3 regions of the Streptomyces sp. UG1 genome follow, and region 1 is predicted to be linked to each of the others. Evidence: riboswitches for the same ligand, from Rfam matches in the RefSeq annotation. Region 1 holds a riboswitch; each other region holds the start of a gene.
What was found. Region 1 has a riboswitch for cyclic di-AMP ahead of ACP4J3_RS09655 (M23 family metallopeptidase). Riboswitches for the same ligand answer to the same signal wherever they lie in the genome.
Positions count from the first base shown of each region.

Region 1 (5,063 bases):
CCTGCCACGTCGGGACATGATTCACCTTCGAATGTGACCTACGCGACCGTAAGGAAGGGTTGACGGGCGGTGAGATAAGCCACTCCTAAAGTGTTGGCCAAACCTGGAATAAGCCTCTGATCAGGGCTGTTGCGGGATCGGTCGCCACACTCGGAAGGCGCTGATCCGGAAGTGGCTCCACACGGTCCGGAAGGCGAAGTGCCCGCCGGTGTAGGGCTCGTGGTCGGTGTAGTCGAAGACGAGCCGCCCGTTGTTCCACCACTGGACGGTGGATCCGTCGGAGACGACGCTGACCCGGTTCGGCCGGTTGGGCACCAGCAGCGGCTCCGTGTAGTCGTGGACCAGCGGACGGACCCCGGCCTCGCCGACGTAGCGGCGCAGGCGTGTCGTGGTGTTGTAGTTGGCGCCGTAGCCCGAGTAGTACGTCTTGAGGTGGTCGTACTCCGCCAGCGCGCCGCTCCGTTGAGTGGCGAAGAGGTCGTCGGGGGACCGGACGTCGAGGGCGTTCCAGAAGTTGTTGAGGTCGGAGACGCGGTCGTTGGGGCCACCCGCGGAGACGGCGGTGGCCGTGTACTGGAGGACGTACGGCCCTTCGAGCCGCTGCCTGAACCACACCGTCGCACCGCTCGGTACGTCGATCTCCAGCACACCGCGCGACGCGGTGACGGTGCCGCCGTCCTGGAGCTCGGTCGCCCACTGGCCGAGGCCGTGGCGGAAGTCGTCGTAGGCGATGAGCCGACGGCGGGGAGCGGCGCTCGCCGCGCCCGCCGGGACGAGTGCCCCCAGTGCGGCTGCGGCGGCCAGGGTTCCGAACGCTCTGCGCGTGGTCGTCACGGCTAGGGCCCCTTCGCTGGTCATGGACCGTCGAGGACAGGGAGAGAAAGCGCTTGCACCACCGAACGGAGATCACCCTCTCCCGAATTCCCCGCGCTGTCGACACCCCTCGACGCGCCGAAGGCCGGACCCGGGGATCGAGGTCCGGCCTTCGGCCGTGTGTCAGGCGGGCGGTTGTCGCGCGGGGCGACCGTCAGCCGATGCCGACGCCCTTGGAGCGGAGGTAGGCGACCGGGTCCACGTCCGAGCCGTAGTCCGGCGAGGTGCGGATCTCGAAGTGCAGGTGCGGTCCGGTCGAGTTGCCGGTCGAGCCGGAGAGGCCGATCTGCTGGCCCGCGGTCACGGTCTGGCCGGCCGAGACGGAGAGCGAGGACAGGTGGGCGTACTGCGCGTAGTAGCCGTCCTCGAGCCGGATGACGACCTGGTTGCCGTACGCGCCGCCCCAGCCGGCCGAGACGACGGTGCCCGCGCCGACCGCCTTGAGCGAGGTGCCGGTCGCGGCGGCGAAGTCGACGCCGGTGTGGTAGCCGCTGGACCACATGCTGCCCGCCACCTTGTATCCGGTGCCGAGGGAGGCGCCGGCCAGGGGTGCAGAGAAGCCCTTGACGGTGCCGGTCTCGGCGGCCGTGGTCGTCTTCGCGGCGGACTTCGAGGCGTTCGAGTCCTTCGAGGAGGACTTCTTGGACGGGGCGGGGGACGAGGACTTGGGGGTGCTCGTCGCGGCCTTCTTGCCGCTCTTGCCGCCGATCGTGAGCTTGAGGCCGGGGTGGATCAGCGACGGGTCGTCGCCGACGGCCGCCCGGTTGTCGGCGTAGAGCCGCTTCCAGCCACCGCTGACGTTCTGGTCGTCGGCGATCTTCGCGAGGTAATCGCCGGGCTTCACGGAATAGGTCCGCACGCCGTTCTTCTTCTCGGCGGCCTTCTTCTCAACGGCCTTCTGGCCGGCGACCGGAAGGGACTGGACGGCCTTTTCCGAAACGGGCTGCGAGGGAGCGGCGTGGGCGCCGGTGGCCCCCATGAGCGGAAGAGCGAGAGCGGCGCCACCGGTTCCGGCGACGGCGATGGAGCGAGTGAAGCGCAGGGACTTCGGGCGGCGGTGCTTACCCTTCGCGGGCATGGCGAATTCCTCTCCGGCGCCTGCGAGGTGAGCTGTCGGGTGCGGGCTGGAGATGCCCGGCCGCGCCTGGGCGCGACTTGACCCCAAGCCGTTCCGGAGACCGGAACAGGCGGTTGTACCTGTGGGTCCCCCGCTCCTGCCGTGCACGGGTGAGTCAGCGCGGGATCCGGGCGGCGGCAGGATTAGGCGTCCGTCCGGATTGGTGGCGAACGTAAGCGAGGAAGACGCACGGGAACAAGCGAGAGGTTCCAGCCGAATGCGTTCCTGTTGATCCCTTGTGGGAATTACTGGTCACTGTCCGTAAATTATCGGGGCGTCGCCCGTCGCAAAGTCCCTTGAAAAGCACGCGAATTACGTGAACATGACGGGCGACGCACGGTTACGAATATGACGCTCCTCACGTGACACTGCTCCACCTTCCTTTAATACGGAGCGAGTTGGAATGAAGGCACCAATTCGGACAGAAACCCTAGATGCGACGGAGGCGAATAACTGCCGCATCAAGGTCGCCATGCAGGCCGGTACGCAGCCCGTGATGCACCAGTACGGCCCCTCGGTGAATTTCGCCCGTTTCAAGGCATTTGTACGACGCTGTCGGGTCGAGGCCGCGCAGCCGCAGGGCCGGCAGGGGCTCGCCGAAACTCTGGGCCTGGAGCCAGGCCAGGACGACCGTCTCGCCCCCGAGCACGTACTGCACCGCGCTCAGCCCGCCCCGCGGCGGCCGCAGCCGGTAGAGGTCGCCGCGCTGCACGAGCGGGCGGATCTCCTTGTACAGCCCCACCCAACCCCGGGCCTCGGCGAGCTCCTCCTCCGTCCATCGCGAGAGGTCGCCGCCGACCCCGAGGACCCCGGCCATGGCGCTGACGAAGCGGAAGCGCAGCGAGCTGGCGCGGTGGTTGAGCATGGCGTTCGGGCTGTCGGTGACCCAGGCGGCCATGGCGCGGGCCGGGTGGATCTGGCTGAAGCCGTGCTGGATGGCGAGCCGGTCGAGGGGGTCGGTGTTGTCCGAGGTCCACACCTGGTCCGTGCGGCTCAGCACGCCGAGGTCGATCCGTCCGCCGCCGCCCGAGCAGGACTCGAAGGCGACCCCGGGGTGTGCGGCGCGCAGCCGGTCCAGAAGGCCGTACAGGGCCCGCACGTGGTCGACCCAGAGGCGCTGCGGATACGGCTCACCGGGCCAGCCGGCGTCGGTGAAGCAGCGGTTGAAGTCCCACTTCACATAGTCGATCGGGGCGCTGGTGAGCAGCCCGTCGAGCTGTTCCCAGAGGTACTCCTGGACGTCTTCGCGCGCGAGGTTCAGCACGAGCTGATTGCGGAATTCCGTCCGCTTTCGTCCCGTTTGACGCTGAACCCACTCTGGATGGGCGCGATACAACTCACTGTCCGGATTGACCATTTCCGGTTCGACCCAGATGCCGAACTGCATGCCGAGGGCGTGCACGTACTCGGCGAGCGGCTTGAGGCCGGACGGGAAGCGGTCGGGGTTGGGTGTCCAGTCGCCGAGCCCGGCGCGGTCGCTGGTGCGCGTCCCGAACCAGCCGTCGTCGACCACGAACAGCTCGACGCCGATGGCCGCGGCGCGCCGCGCGAGGAGGCTCTGCTGCTCCTCGGAGATGTCGAACTCCGTCGCCTCCCAGGAGTTGAACAGCACCGGCCGGTCCCGGTCGGCGTCGGGGATCACATGCGCGCGCTGGTACGCGTGCCACGCGCGGCTCGCCCCGCCGAAGCCGCCGTCGCTCCACAGACCGGCGAAGACCGGGGTCGTGAAGGACTCCCCCGCATCGAGGCGCAGCAGGCCCGAGTCGTCGTGTCCGGCCCCGCCGGTGATCTGCACACGCGCGTCCGGCAGTTGGGCCACGGCGATGCGCCAGGACCCGGACCAGCCGAGGGCGCAGCCGTAGACCTCGCCGCGCTCCTCGGTGGCGTCCGTGTCGAGCGCGACCCAGGGAAGGTGCTGATGGCCGGTGTGGCCGCGGCGGCTGCCGATGACCTTCTCACCGTAGGTGAGCGGGGCCTGCGCCAGCCGGGACTCCGCGCCCCAGCGGCCGTGCAACTGCGACAGCCGCCACCCCTCCCGGTCGGGCAGCGTCCAGGTGGCCGAGTCGGCGCGCAGCAGCTCCAGGGCGCGTCCCTGGTTGTGCACAGTCACCCAGCGCTCGATCACGTCCCCGCGCATCCGATAGTGCAGGGTGACGTTCAGCCCGTCGTCACAAAAGCGCAACCGCAGTTCGTCACCCTCGGTCTCGTACCGCTCGAAACCCCACTCGGTGCCGCGCCGCTCCTCGGTGCGCACGGACAGGGCGGGCCGTACGAAGCGGGGGCCGCCCTCGACCGGGTACTCCTCGCGTCCGTCGAGCGGGGACTCGAAGGGCCGGTACTCCGGCAGCGGGCGTACGGCGAGGGCCTCGGCGTCGGCGAGCGCGATCCGGGGTCCCCAGTGGAGGTGCAGCAGCTCGTCGGCGTCGGTGAGATGGACGGCGTAGCTGCTGGTCGGCCCGGTCAGGAGCCAGGTACGGCCGTTGTCGGAGATCTCCAGCATCAAGCCCTCACAGAGACGAACAGGTGCGATCAAGTACCAACATCATCAAGGGCCAGACGCCTCCGAGGCAACGCCTGTGGACAACTCATTGGCCCTGGAAGCCATGTCGTATGGTCGAGAGCGCACCCCGTCGGCCGCACCGCCGAGCCGCGCCGCCGGGGCCGACCGGGAGGAGCCCCCGTGACGCAGCAGATCCCGTCGACCGAGCCCGAACTGGCCGGGGTTCGCAACTTCCGCGATGTGGGCGGACTTCCCACAGTGGACGGACGACGGGTGCGGCGCGGAGTGCTGTTCCGCAGCGGCCACCTCGCCCACGCGACGGAGGAGGACGCGTCCTTCCTCGGTTCCCTGGGCCTGCACACGATCTTCGACTTCCGCAACGCGGCCGACCAGAAGCTCGAGGGGCCGGACGTCGAGCTGCCGGGCGTGCGCAATGTGAACCTGCCGCTGTCCGACCCGGCGGACGGCGCGGAGTTCTGGAAGATGGTCCGCGACGGCGACCTGGACCAACTGCGCGAGATACTGGCCGACGGCAAGGGCGCGGACCGGATGGTCGTCTCCTACCGCTCGATC
Region 1 covers NZ_JBNGGG010000007.1:18,575-23,637, forward strand. The annotation lists gene ACP4J3_RS09650 (DUF6250 domain-containing protein) at 121-834, opposite strand; gene ACP4J3_RS09655 (M23 family metallopeptidase) at 1,028-1,951, opposite strand; cyclic di-AMP (ydaO/yuaA leader) riboswitch at 1,956-2,121, opposite strand; gene ACP4J3_RS09660 (alpha-galactosidase) at 2,421-4,490, opposite strand; gene ACP4J3_RS09665 (tyrosine-protein phosphatase) at 4,671-5,063, shown strand, end outside.

Region 2 (5,063 bases), on a different contig from region 1:
GTACCGCACCGTGTCCCGCCGAGCCTGCTCCAGCGCAGGGTGCGCTCGCAGCGCGGCCAGCGCCTGCGCGTGCCGCGCGTCGTCGTTCAGATCGGAGTCCAGCAGCTCGCACAACGCGATGTCATCCGCCAGCCCGAGCCGCTCGGCCCGCTCCCGCAGCCGCAGCACGGGCAGCGTGGGAATGCCCTCGCGAAGATCCGTCCCCGGCGTCTTGCCGGACTCGTGGGAGTCGCTGGCGATGTCCAGTACGTCGTCCGCGAGCTGGAAGGCGACCCCCAGCCGCTCCCCGTACTGGGTCAGCACGTCGACCACGGTCTCGTCGGCGCCCGACATCATCGCCCCGAACCGGCACGACACCGCCACCAGCGACCCGGTCTTCCCGCTCAGCACGTCCAGGTAGTGCTCGACCGGGTCCCGGCCGTCCTGCGGCCCCGCGGTCTCCAGGATCTGCCCGGTGACCAGCCGCTCGAACGCCTCGGCCTGCACCCGCACCGCCTCGGGCCCGAGGTCGGCCAGGATGTGCGAGGCCCGGGCGAACAGGAAGTCGCCGGTCAGTACGGCGACCGAGTTGCCCCAGCGGGCGTTCGCGCTGTCGACCCCGCGCCGTACGGCCGCCTCGTCCATCACGTCGTCGTGGTACAGGGTCGCCAGATGGGTGAGCTCGACCACCACCGCCGACGGCACGACGCCCGGCGCATACGGGTCACCGAACTGGGCGGTGAGCATCACGAGCAACGGCCTGAAGCGCTTTCCACCCGCTCGCACCAGATGCTGGGCGGCCTCGGTGATGAAGGGGACCTCACTCTTGGTGGCTTCGAGCAATCCCTCCTCGACAGCCGCCAATCCGGCCTGGACATCGGCTTCCAGAGCCTGGTCCCGCACGCTCAGCCCGAACGGCCCGACGACGGTCACGAGGGGTCTCCTGTCTGCTGGTGTCTACTGGCGGTTACACGGTTTGTCGATAGGTCGCTGCCATCACTCGAGTCAGCGTATCCGGTCATGTTTCGATCACCGATGCCACCCACCCGTCCACCACGGGCGGTATCGGATCACGGCCGGTATTTTTTTGATCATCCGATAAGGCCGGATAAGTATCGACATATAGGGAAGCCGCGGCCCGTATCCCGCCCTGCACATCCGCACACCCTTCCCAGCGCTCCTCGAATACCTGTCGCACCGCCCGCCCGACCGGCCGACAAGGCCGGGATGCCCGGCACCCGCCAGGGGTGACTTCGCCTCCCTTCCGATCGCTATGACAACGACGTGCATCACCTGGGAGGTTCCGTCCTTCGCCGCCTCCAACGAGGTCATCCGCATGGAGGGCGAAGAGGTGGTTTTCAGCTGGACATGGGAAAAACGGACTCCACGGACAGCCAGTTAAAGGCGAGTTGGAGGCATTGCCCGATTTGCCATTCTTGTGATCGCCAGTGAATTGGGTCACTCGCGCCCACTTCGCGACCCGACCGGGCATCCCCCCTTCCACCCTTGCACGGAACGCAAGTTGAAGCTTGGCAACCGCAAAGGATCAAGCGCCCCATTCCTCTCAGACCATGGTCAATCCGCACGTCAGACAGCCATGGCACTTGTTCCGGGCATGTGCTCTCGCATACGTTCCCGCTCGTCGGGCGGACGCCGAATCCTGCCGCCGCCCAGTCATCCATCGACGCAACTCACACACGCACGGCAGGAGCGGGGGACCCAGGTAAGTCGCCGGACCGGACGCCTTGATGGCGCGCCGAACCGGCTAGGGGTGAATTCGCACCGTCGCACGGCGGCGCGGCCGGGCATCTCCCGCCCGAACCCGACAGCTCACCTCGCAGGCGACGGAGAGGAACAGCGCCATGCCCCGAGGCAAGCACCGCCGCCCCCGCACCAACCCGCTCACCCGCCGTGTCGCCATCGCCGGAACCGGCACCGCCGCCCTCGCCCTCCCGCTCCTGAGCGCGACCGGCGCGGGCGCGGCGGAGTCGACCGCAGCCAAGCCCGGCCCCGTCACGTACACCACGAAGAAGGGCGACACGCTCTACGGCATCGCGGACCGCTACGACGCCCAGGGCGGCTGGCGGCAGCTCTACAAGGACAACCGCAAGGTCATCGGGGACGACCCGCGGCTGATCCACCCGGGCATGGACCTGAAGGTCCGGACGACGAAGAAGGCGTCCGCGCCGAGCAAGGCGTCCGCGCCCGCCAAGCGGTCCGGCGTCGCCAAGGCCACCCAGTCCTCCGTGAAGTCGTACCCGAACAACCTCGACGGCTGGATCCGCAACGCGCTGGACATCATGGCGCAGAACGGAATTCCCGGGTCGTACGAGGGCATTCACCGCAACATCCTCCGCGAGTCCTCCGGCAACCCGCTGGCCATCAACAACTGGGACTCCAACGCCGTGGCGGGCACCCCGTCCAAGGGCCTGCTCCAGGTCATCGACCCCACCTTCGCCAGCTACCACGTGCCGGGGACGGTGTACGACCCCTTCGACCCGGTCGCGAACATCGTGGCCGCATGCAACTACGCGGCCGCGCGTTACGGCTCCATCGACAACGTGAACGGCCCCTACTAGGCCCTATGGGGCGAAATCCACCAATTCGCCCGTAAAGAGTCTCTCGAGGACGACGGCGATGCCGTCGTCCTCGTTCGAGAGGGTGATCTCGTCGGCGATCGCCTTGAGTTCGGGATGCGCGTTGGCCATCGCGACACCGTGGGCGGCCCAGTCGAACATGGGGATGTCGTTGGGCATGTCACCGAAGGCGACGGTGTCGCGCGGACCGAGACCGAGGTGCTCGGCGGCGAGCGCGAGACCGGTCGCCTTGGTGATGCCGCATGGCTGGAGTTCGACGGTGCCGGGCCCCGACATCGTGACCGTCGCCAGGGAGCCGACCACCGAACGCGCCGTTGCCGCCAACTCGTCGTCGGACAGGCTGGGATGGCGCAGCAGCACCTTGCTGATCGGCTCGCACCACAGGTCGTCCCGGTGCATCACGCGCACGGCGGGCAGGGTGGGGTGCGGCATCAGGTACCCGGGCTCGATGAGCGTGAGCCCGTCGACGCCGTCCTGGTCGACGGCCGCGTACACCTGCCCCACCTCGGCCTCGATCTTGCCGAGCGCGGTCTCCGCCAGCTCCCGGTCCAGCGTCACGGACCACAGCAGACGGTCGGCGCCGGCGTCGTACAACTGCGCGCCCTGTCCGCACACCGCGAGCCCCCTGCTGCCCAGGACGTCGAGCAACGGCCGCACTCTGGGCGCCGGCCGGCCGGTCACGACGAGGTGCTGGGCACCGGCCACCGCCACCCGCGCGAGCGATTCGAGGGTCCGGTCGGAGAGCGTGTCGTCACCGCGGAGCAACGTCCCGTCCAGGTCAGTGGCGATGAGTGAATATGCGATGGGTGCTGCCATGATCAGAGAATACGGACAGGACGCCCCAACGACTCGACCTGAACCGGACGGCTGCTGTGTTCACATCCGTTGACACCTGTTCCGGTTCCGCTTCTGTCTCCACGCGTACAACTTCCTTTCGTTTGTTGCGATTTCACCTCCGCAGGGGCGTGGCGGGGCCCATGACCGCGCCACCGCGGCCATCGATCCGCCCAAAGCCGCGCCGACCTGCTGATTCACCGGGCCCGGCGACTCGGCCGCCGTACTGCCCAAGACCGGCGACTCACCCGTAACGTGTGGCCCGACCACATGGCATACGGAGCGGATGAGAGTGAGGCAGCACCCCATGCCCCCCTTCGATCTCCCCGAGGGCGACCCCTTCGGCACGCACAACCTTCCGTACGGCGTCTTCTCCCTGCCCGGCTCGGACTCCGCGCGACGCGTCGGCGTCCGGCTCGGCGACCACGTCCTCGACGCGGGCAAGGCGGCCTACGCGCTCGGCTCGCCGTACTCCCCGCTGCTCGCCCAGGACTCCCTGAACCCCCTGCTCGCGGCCGGCCGCACCACCTGGTCCGACGTGCGGCGCGCGCTGACGGCCTGGGTGACGGTCCCGGCACACCACGAGGCCGTCCAGGACCTCCTCCATCCCCTCTCCTCGGTGACCCTGCACCTCCCCTTCGAGGTCGCGGACTACGTCGACTTCTACGCCTCCGAGAACCACGCCCGGAACGTCGGCCAGATCTTCCGCCCCGACGCCGCGGACTCCCTGACCCCCAACTGGAAGCACCTGCCCATCGGTTACCACGGCCGCTCCGGCACGGTCGTGGTGTCCGGCACCGATGTCGTACGGCCCTCGGGCCAGCGCAAGGCCCCCACCGATCCGGCACCGGTCTTCGGCCCGTCGGTCCGCCTGGACATCGAGGCCGAGGTCGGCTTCGTGGTCGGCACTCCGTCGCGGATGGGCAGGCCGGTGGCGCTGGGCGACTACCGGGAGCACGTCTTCGGCCTGTGCCTGCTCAACGACTGGTCGGCACGCGACATCCAGGCCTGGGAGTACGTCCCCCTCGGCCCCTTCCTCGGCAAGTCCTTCGCCACGTCGGTGTCGGCGTGGATCACCCCGCTGGACGCGCTGGAGGAGGCGCGGGTGGCACCGCCGGAGCGGACCCACCCCCTGCTGCCGTACCTGGACGACTCCGGCTCCGAGACCGAGCCCGGCGGCTACGACCTGCGTATCTCGGTGGCCGTCAACGGCCACGTGATCGCCGAGCCGCCCTTCTCCACCATGTACTGGACCGCCGCCCAGCAGCTCGCCCACATGACCGTGAACGGAGCCTCCCTGCGCACCGGCGACCTGTACGGCTCCGGCACGGTCAGCGGCCCAACTGAACGCGAGCGCGGCTCGCTGCTGGAGCTGACCTGGAACGGCCGGGACCCTCTCGAACTCCCCGGCGGCAAGCGGACGTTCCTGGAGGACGGCGACGTGGTGACGCTGTCCGCCTGGGCACCGGGACCCGGTGGGGCCCGGGTGGGTCTGGGGGACGTCACGGGGCGGATCGTGGCGGGGTGACGGCGGAGCCGCCGGGCCCAACGCGCGGCTGCCGTCTGGTGGTTCGCGGCGTGGCGCACCGTGTGATGTCTGTGCCGGGCGCTTCGGCGGTCACGTAGGAAAACGGCCGTGACAGGGGATTCGGC
Region 2 covers NZ_JBNGGG010000005.1:27,375-32,437, reverse strand. The annotation lists gene ACP4J3_RS07055 (polyprenyl synthetase family protein) at 1-912, opposite strand, end outside; cyclic di-AMP (ydaO/yuaA leader) riboswitch at 1,652-1,836, shown strand; gene ACP4J3_RS07050 (transglycosylase SLT domain-containing protein) at 1,842-2,558, shown strand; gene ACP4J3_RS07045 (HAD family hydrolase) at 2,562-3,392, opposite strand; gene fahA (fumarylacetoacetase) at 3,718-4,938, shown strand.
Region 2: another riboswitch for cyclic di-AMP. It lies ahead of ACP4J3_RS07050 (transglycosylase SLT domain-containing protein); the one in region 1 lies ahead of ACP4J3_RS09655 (M23 family metallopeptidase).

Region 3 (5,063 bases), on a different contig from region 1:
GCTGCCCACCGCCGAGATGACCGCTCCCGCCTACCGGGGCATCGGCGTCGAGCTGTACTCCTCCGCGGTGTTCGCCTTCGCGCCGGAGATCGCGCTCGCCTTCCACCGGGCGCTCGCCGAGGGCGACCGGGCGCTGGTCGACACGCTCCTCGACGGGTTCTACGGCCCCCTCGTCCAGCTCCGCGACGAGGTCCCCGGATACGCGGTCGCCCTCGTCAAGGCCGGGGTGACGCTGCGCGGCCTGGACGTCGGGGGCGTACGGGCACCGTTGCTCGACCCCACGCCGGAGCACCTCGCACGGCTCTCGAAACTCATCGACCACGGCCTGGAGGCGGTCGCCGCATGAGCAACCCCACCCGGATCAAGGAACTGATCGTCACCCCGATCGCCTTCCGCGACCCGCCGCTGCTCAACTCCAACGGCGTGCACGAGCCCCTCGCCCTGCGCGTCATCCTCCGACTCGTCCTGGAGGACGGCACGGTGGGGCTCGGCGAGTCCCCCGGCGGGGTCGCCCGTCTGGAACGACTCGAGGCCGCGGCCAAGGTGGTCGTCGGCATGGACGTCTTCGACGCGACGGCGGTCTCTTCGGCCATTGACGCGGCCCTGCTGCCGACGGTGCCTTCGAGTCACGAGCGCGGCTGGACCACCTCCGCCGTGGAAGTGGCCTGCCTCGACGCGCAGGGCAAGCTGCTCGACCGCCCGGTCAGCGATCTGCTGGGGGGCAAGGTCCGCGAGGCGGTGCCGTTCGCGGCGTACCTCTTCTACAAGTGGGCCGAGCACCCCGCGCTGGACGGCCGCCCCGCCGTCGGCGACGACTGGGGCGAGGCCCTGGACCCGGCGGGCGTCGTCGAGCAGGCCCGGCTGATGCAACAGCGGTACGGCTTCCGCTCGTTCAAGCTCAAGGGCGGGGTCTTCCCGCCCGACGAGGAGATCGCGGCGATCCGGGCCCTGGCGGAGGCGTTCCCCGGCCGGCCGCTGCGGCTGGACCCCAACACGGCCTGGACGGTGGAGACGTCGACGTACGTCGCCCGCGAACTGGACGGCGTACTGGAGTACTTGGAGGACCCCACCAAGAGCATCGCGGGCATGGCCGAGGTGGCGAAGGACTCCCCGCTGCCACTGGCGACCAACATGTGCGTGATCGCCTGGGAGCACCTCAAGCCCGCGATCGAACAGAACGCCATCCAGGTGCTGCTGACCGACCACCACTACTGGGGCGGCCTGCGCCGCACTCGTGAACTGGCGGCCGTCTGCGAGGCGTTCGGCATCGCGCTGTCGATGCACTCCAACTCGCACCTGGGCATCAGTCTCGCCGCGATGACCCATGTGGCGGCGGCCATCCCCAACCTCGACCACTCCTGCGACACGCACTACCCGTGGAACTCGGCCGACGACGTGATCGTCCCCGGCGTCCTCGAACTGCGCGACGGTGCGGTCGAGGTGCCCACCGGCCCGGGTCTCGGCGTCGAGCTGGACCACGACGCCCTCGACCGGCTGCACCGGCTGTACGTCGACTCGGGGGTGCGCTCCCGCGACGACACGGGCTACATGCGGCGGATCCACCCGGAGTACGAGCTGCGGCTGCCGCGCTGGTGACGCGGCGTCATAGGGTGACCCCCGACCGCACGATGTGAGGGGTGAGGGGCGTGGGCTCGGACGGCTCGGCGGCCGTGCTGGTGACCGGCGGCAGCGGCTTCGTCGGCAGTCATCTGGTCAGGCGGCTCCTGGAGCGCGGCCACCGGGTCCACGCCACGGTGCGCGACACGGCCGCCACGGCGAAGGTGCGGCCGCTGCGGGAGATGCAGGAGGCGTACCCCGGTCGGCTGTCCCTGTTCGAGGCGGACCTGCTGTCCGAGGGCTCCTTCGACGGGGCGATGGCCGGGTGCCGGACGGTGTTCCATGTGGCCTCGCCGTTCCGCATGCCGGAGAAGATCAAGGACGGCCGCCGGGAGATGGTCGAGCCGGCCCTGCTCGGCACCCGCAATGTGCTGGCGGCGATCGAGCGGACGCCGACGGTGGACAGGCTCGTGTTCACCTCCACCGTGGGCGCCATCTTCGGCGACTACGCGGATGTCCTGGACATGGACGACGGTGTCCTCTCGGAGCGGTACTTCAACACCACCAGCACGGTGGAGAACAACCCGTACCACTACGCGAAGACGGTCGCCGAACGCGCGGCGTGGGAGGCGGAGGCCGCCCAGGACCGCTGGCGCATGGTGTCGGTCAACCCCGGCCTGATCCTGGGGCCCTCCCTCACTCCCGCCTCCGAGTCCGGCAGCCTGTTCCTGCTCCAGGAGCTGTTCAAGGGCTACTTCTGCTACGGCGCCCCGGACTTCAGCTTCACCACGGTGGACGTGCGCGACGTGGCCGACGCGCACATCGCGGCGGCCGAGAACCCGGACGCCAAGGGCCGCTACATCGTGGCCGCCGAAACCATGACGTCGTTCCACGAGATGTCCCGCATCCTGCGCACCCGCCATCCGCGCGACCTCCGCCTTCCGCGCACCGCGCTCCCCCACTGGCCGGTACGTGTCCTCGGCCCCGCCTTCGGACTGACGCAGGATTACATCCGCAAACACCTCGGCATCCGGTTCCGGGTGGACAACAGCCGCAGCGTCGGCGAACTCGGCATCAGCTACCGCCCGATCGAGCAGACGATCCTGGATCACTACGAAGCGTGGCGGAACCGACGCGAAACGAAGTGAATCCGGCGGTCGTTCCCCTCCAAGCGTCAAAGGTCACAAAAACGTATCGGACATTTAACGCCTCAACCTTCACGGGAGCCGCACAAGTTGGCTAGGTTACGGATCAGGCCGCACGACGACCTCCGGCGAACCCCGTCGGGACGCGCGGCCTCCGCCGAGTCCGGTGCGCCATCGAGGTTCACCGGAGCCGGGGACCCAACCGAACTTGGGGTGAATCGGCCCAATCGCCTTTCGGGGCAGGGGCCGTAGGGCACACCTTCCGGAACCGACCGCCCGAACCCGTCAGCTAACTCGGTAGGCGGAGTACGGAAGGAGTACGTCGCCCATGGCGCCGGAAGGCACCGCGCGGCCGGGGGCTCTCAGCCTGCCCGGCATGCGCAACTCCGCACTCGCGTCGGCGGCCCTCACCTCGGTGGCCCTGCTCGGTCAGACGGCGGGCGCCACCCCCTCACTCGCGGACGAGTCACCGAGCCGCGAGGAGGTCAACCGACGCGTCGCCGCTCTCTACAACCGGGCCGAGACCGACTCGGGAACCTTCAACGCCACCCGTGCGTCGTCGACGGGACCGCCGGGGCGCGCCGCCCGGCCGGCGGACGCCGGACGCGCGCCCGCCGCCCCGCCCCGGGGCGAGGACGGCAGGCGTGGCGACCGCTCCCTCGACCGCGTCACCCGGCAGTGGTTCGACGGTGCGCGTGCGAATCTCGGTCCGATCGTCCCGGCGGCGCCGCCGAGGCCCGCGCGGGCGCTGGACGGCGCCGACCCGGCACGGGAGTCCTCCGGCCGCGCGCCACTGGAGCTGACGGCCGGGCCGGCCACCGGAACGGCTCCCTCGGCGGAGCTGCCCGCCGGCCCGCTCGCCGCCCTGCCGGCCGCTCCGGAGGCGGACCCTCAGGCCGCGACCCAGGTCATGCCGGCGATCCCCGCCCGGCCCCCCTCGTCCGCCCCGGCCACCGAACCGGCGGCGGCCGACCCCCAGCAGCGGTCCGGGCTGCGGACGACCAAGGAACAGAACCAGCGCAAGCTGGACCGGGCCCGCGAGCTGCTGTCCATGTACGCCATGCGGCAGAACGACCCGCTGACGACGGCCGGCGCCCTGCCCGCCGCCACCGACACCTGGGGTGCCCTACCGGCCCAGGTCCAGCCCTCGGCCGAGGAGCAGTGGCAGGCGCTGCAGGCCCAGTCGGCCGCCGACCTCACCACGGTCCCGCCCGGCGCGACGGCCTGGCCGACGCCCTCCCTGGCCTCCGCCCCAGCCCCGGCCCTGGTCACGGACCCCCTCACCGCCCCGGTCACGGACCTCCTCACGGCCCCCGCCCTGAGCCAGACGCCGCCCCTGGCCCCGTTGACGGACCCCCTCACCGCCCCCGCCCTGAGCCAGACGTCGACCCCGGGCACGGCCTCGGCCCCATTCACGGCCCCCCTCACCGCCCCCTTCCCGAGCCAGCCACCGCCCTCGGGCACAGCCCCGGCCCCGAGCACCGCCCTCACCTCCACGGCATCACAGGACACCCGGGCCATCCGCGCCCTGGAGTTCGCTCGCGCACAGGTCGGCAAGCCCTGCGTCTGGGGCACGACCGGCCCGGAGGCGTTCGACGGCCCCGGTCTCACCCAGGCCGCCTGGAAGTCCGCCGGCATCACGCTGCCACGCACCGCCCAGGAGCAGGCGACGGCCGGACGCGGGGTCGCCCTGACCTACCTCGAACCCGGTGACCTGGTGCTCTTCCACGTCGGCCACGTCGGGATCTACTCCGGCAGCGACATGATGATCCACGCCCCGGGACCGGGGGCGGTCATCCGCGAGGAATCGATCCACTACGCCGGCGAGTCGGCGATCCACAGCGCGATACGGCCCGCCTGAGCGGTCACTCGCCCGGACGTCACCACCCCGTCTCTTTCGAGGCGGGGTGGTCTCGCATCGCCCCTGGCCGGCGGGCCGTCCGCACTCGGTGACACCCCCTGCCACATCTCCTTTGTCGATACGTCCTGACAAAGCCATTGACATCATCTGCGGACAGCCGCATAGTACCTGCCACTAGAGCGCGCTAGTGCAGCGCTCCAGTCGATATCCAATGGGCGGTACCCGTGAACCTCCCCCCACCTGAGAACCCGCCCCTACTAGCACAGCGAGGTGCATGGGACATGCGCAGACACCACCGAGCCGCCACCCTGACGGCCGCCGCCCTGGCCGCCACCCTGTTCGCCGCAGGATGCTCCAGCAGCTCCGGCGGAAAGGAGTCCGAGGAGGGCTCGGCGGACGCCTCGGCGGGCAAGGCCGGCACTCCCCGGATGACCGTGGCCATGATCACCCACGCGGCCCCCGGTGACACCTTCTGGGACCTGATCCGCAAGGGCGCCGAG
Region 3 covers NZ_JBNGGG010000002.1:228,746-233,808, forward strand. The annotation lists gene ACP4J3_RS03300 (5-dehydro-4-deoxyglucarate dehydratase) at 1-346, shown strand, start outside; gene ACP4J3_RS03305 (glucarate dehydratase family protein) at 343-1,596, shown strand; gene ACP4J3_RS03310 (NAD-dependent epimerase/dehydratase family protein) at 1,638-2,705, shown strand; cyclic di-AMP (ydaO/yuaA leader) riboswitch at 2,848-3,022, shown strand; gene ACP4J3_RS03315 (NlpC/P60 family protein) at 3,031-4,563, shown strand; gene ACP4J3_RS03320 (sugar ABC transporter substrate-binding protein) at 4,845-5,063, shown strand, end outside.
Region 3: another riboswitch for cyclic di-AMP. It lies ahead of ACP4J3_RS03315 (NlpC/P60 family protein); the one in region 1 lies ahead of ACP4J3_RS09655 (M23 family metallopeptidase).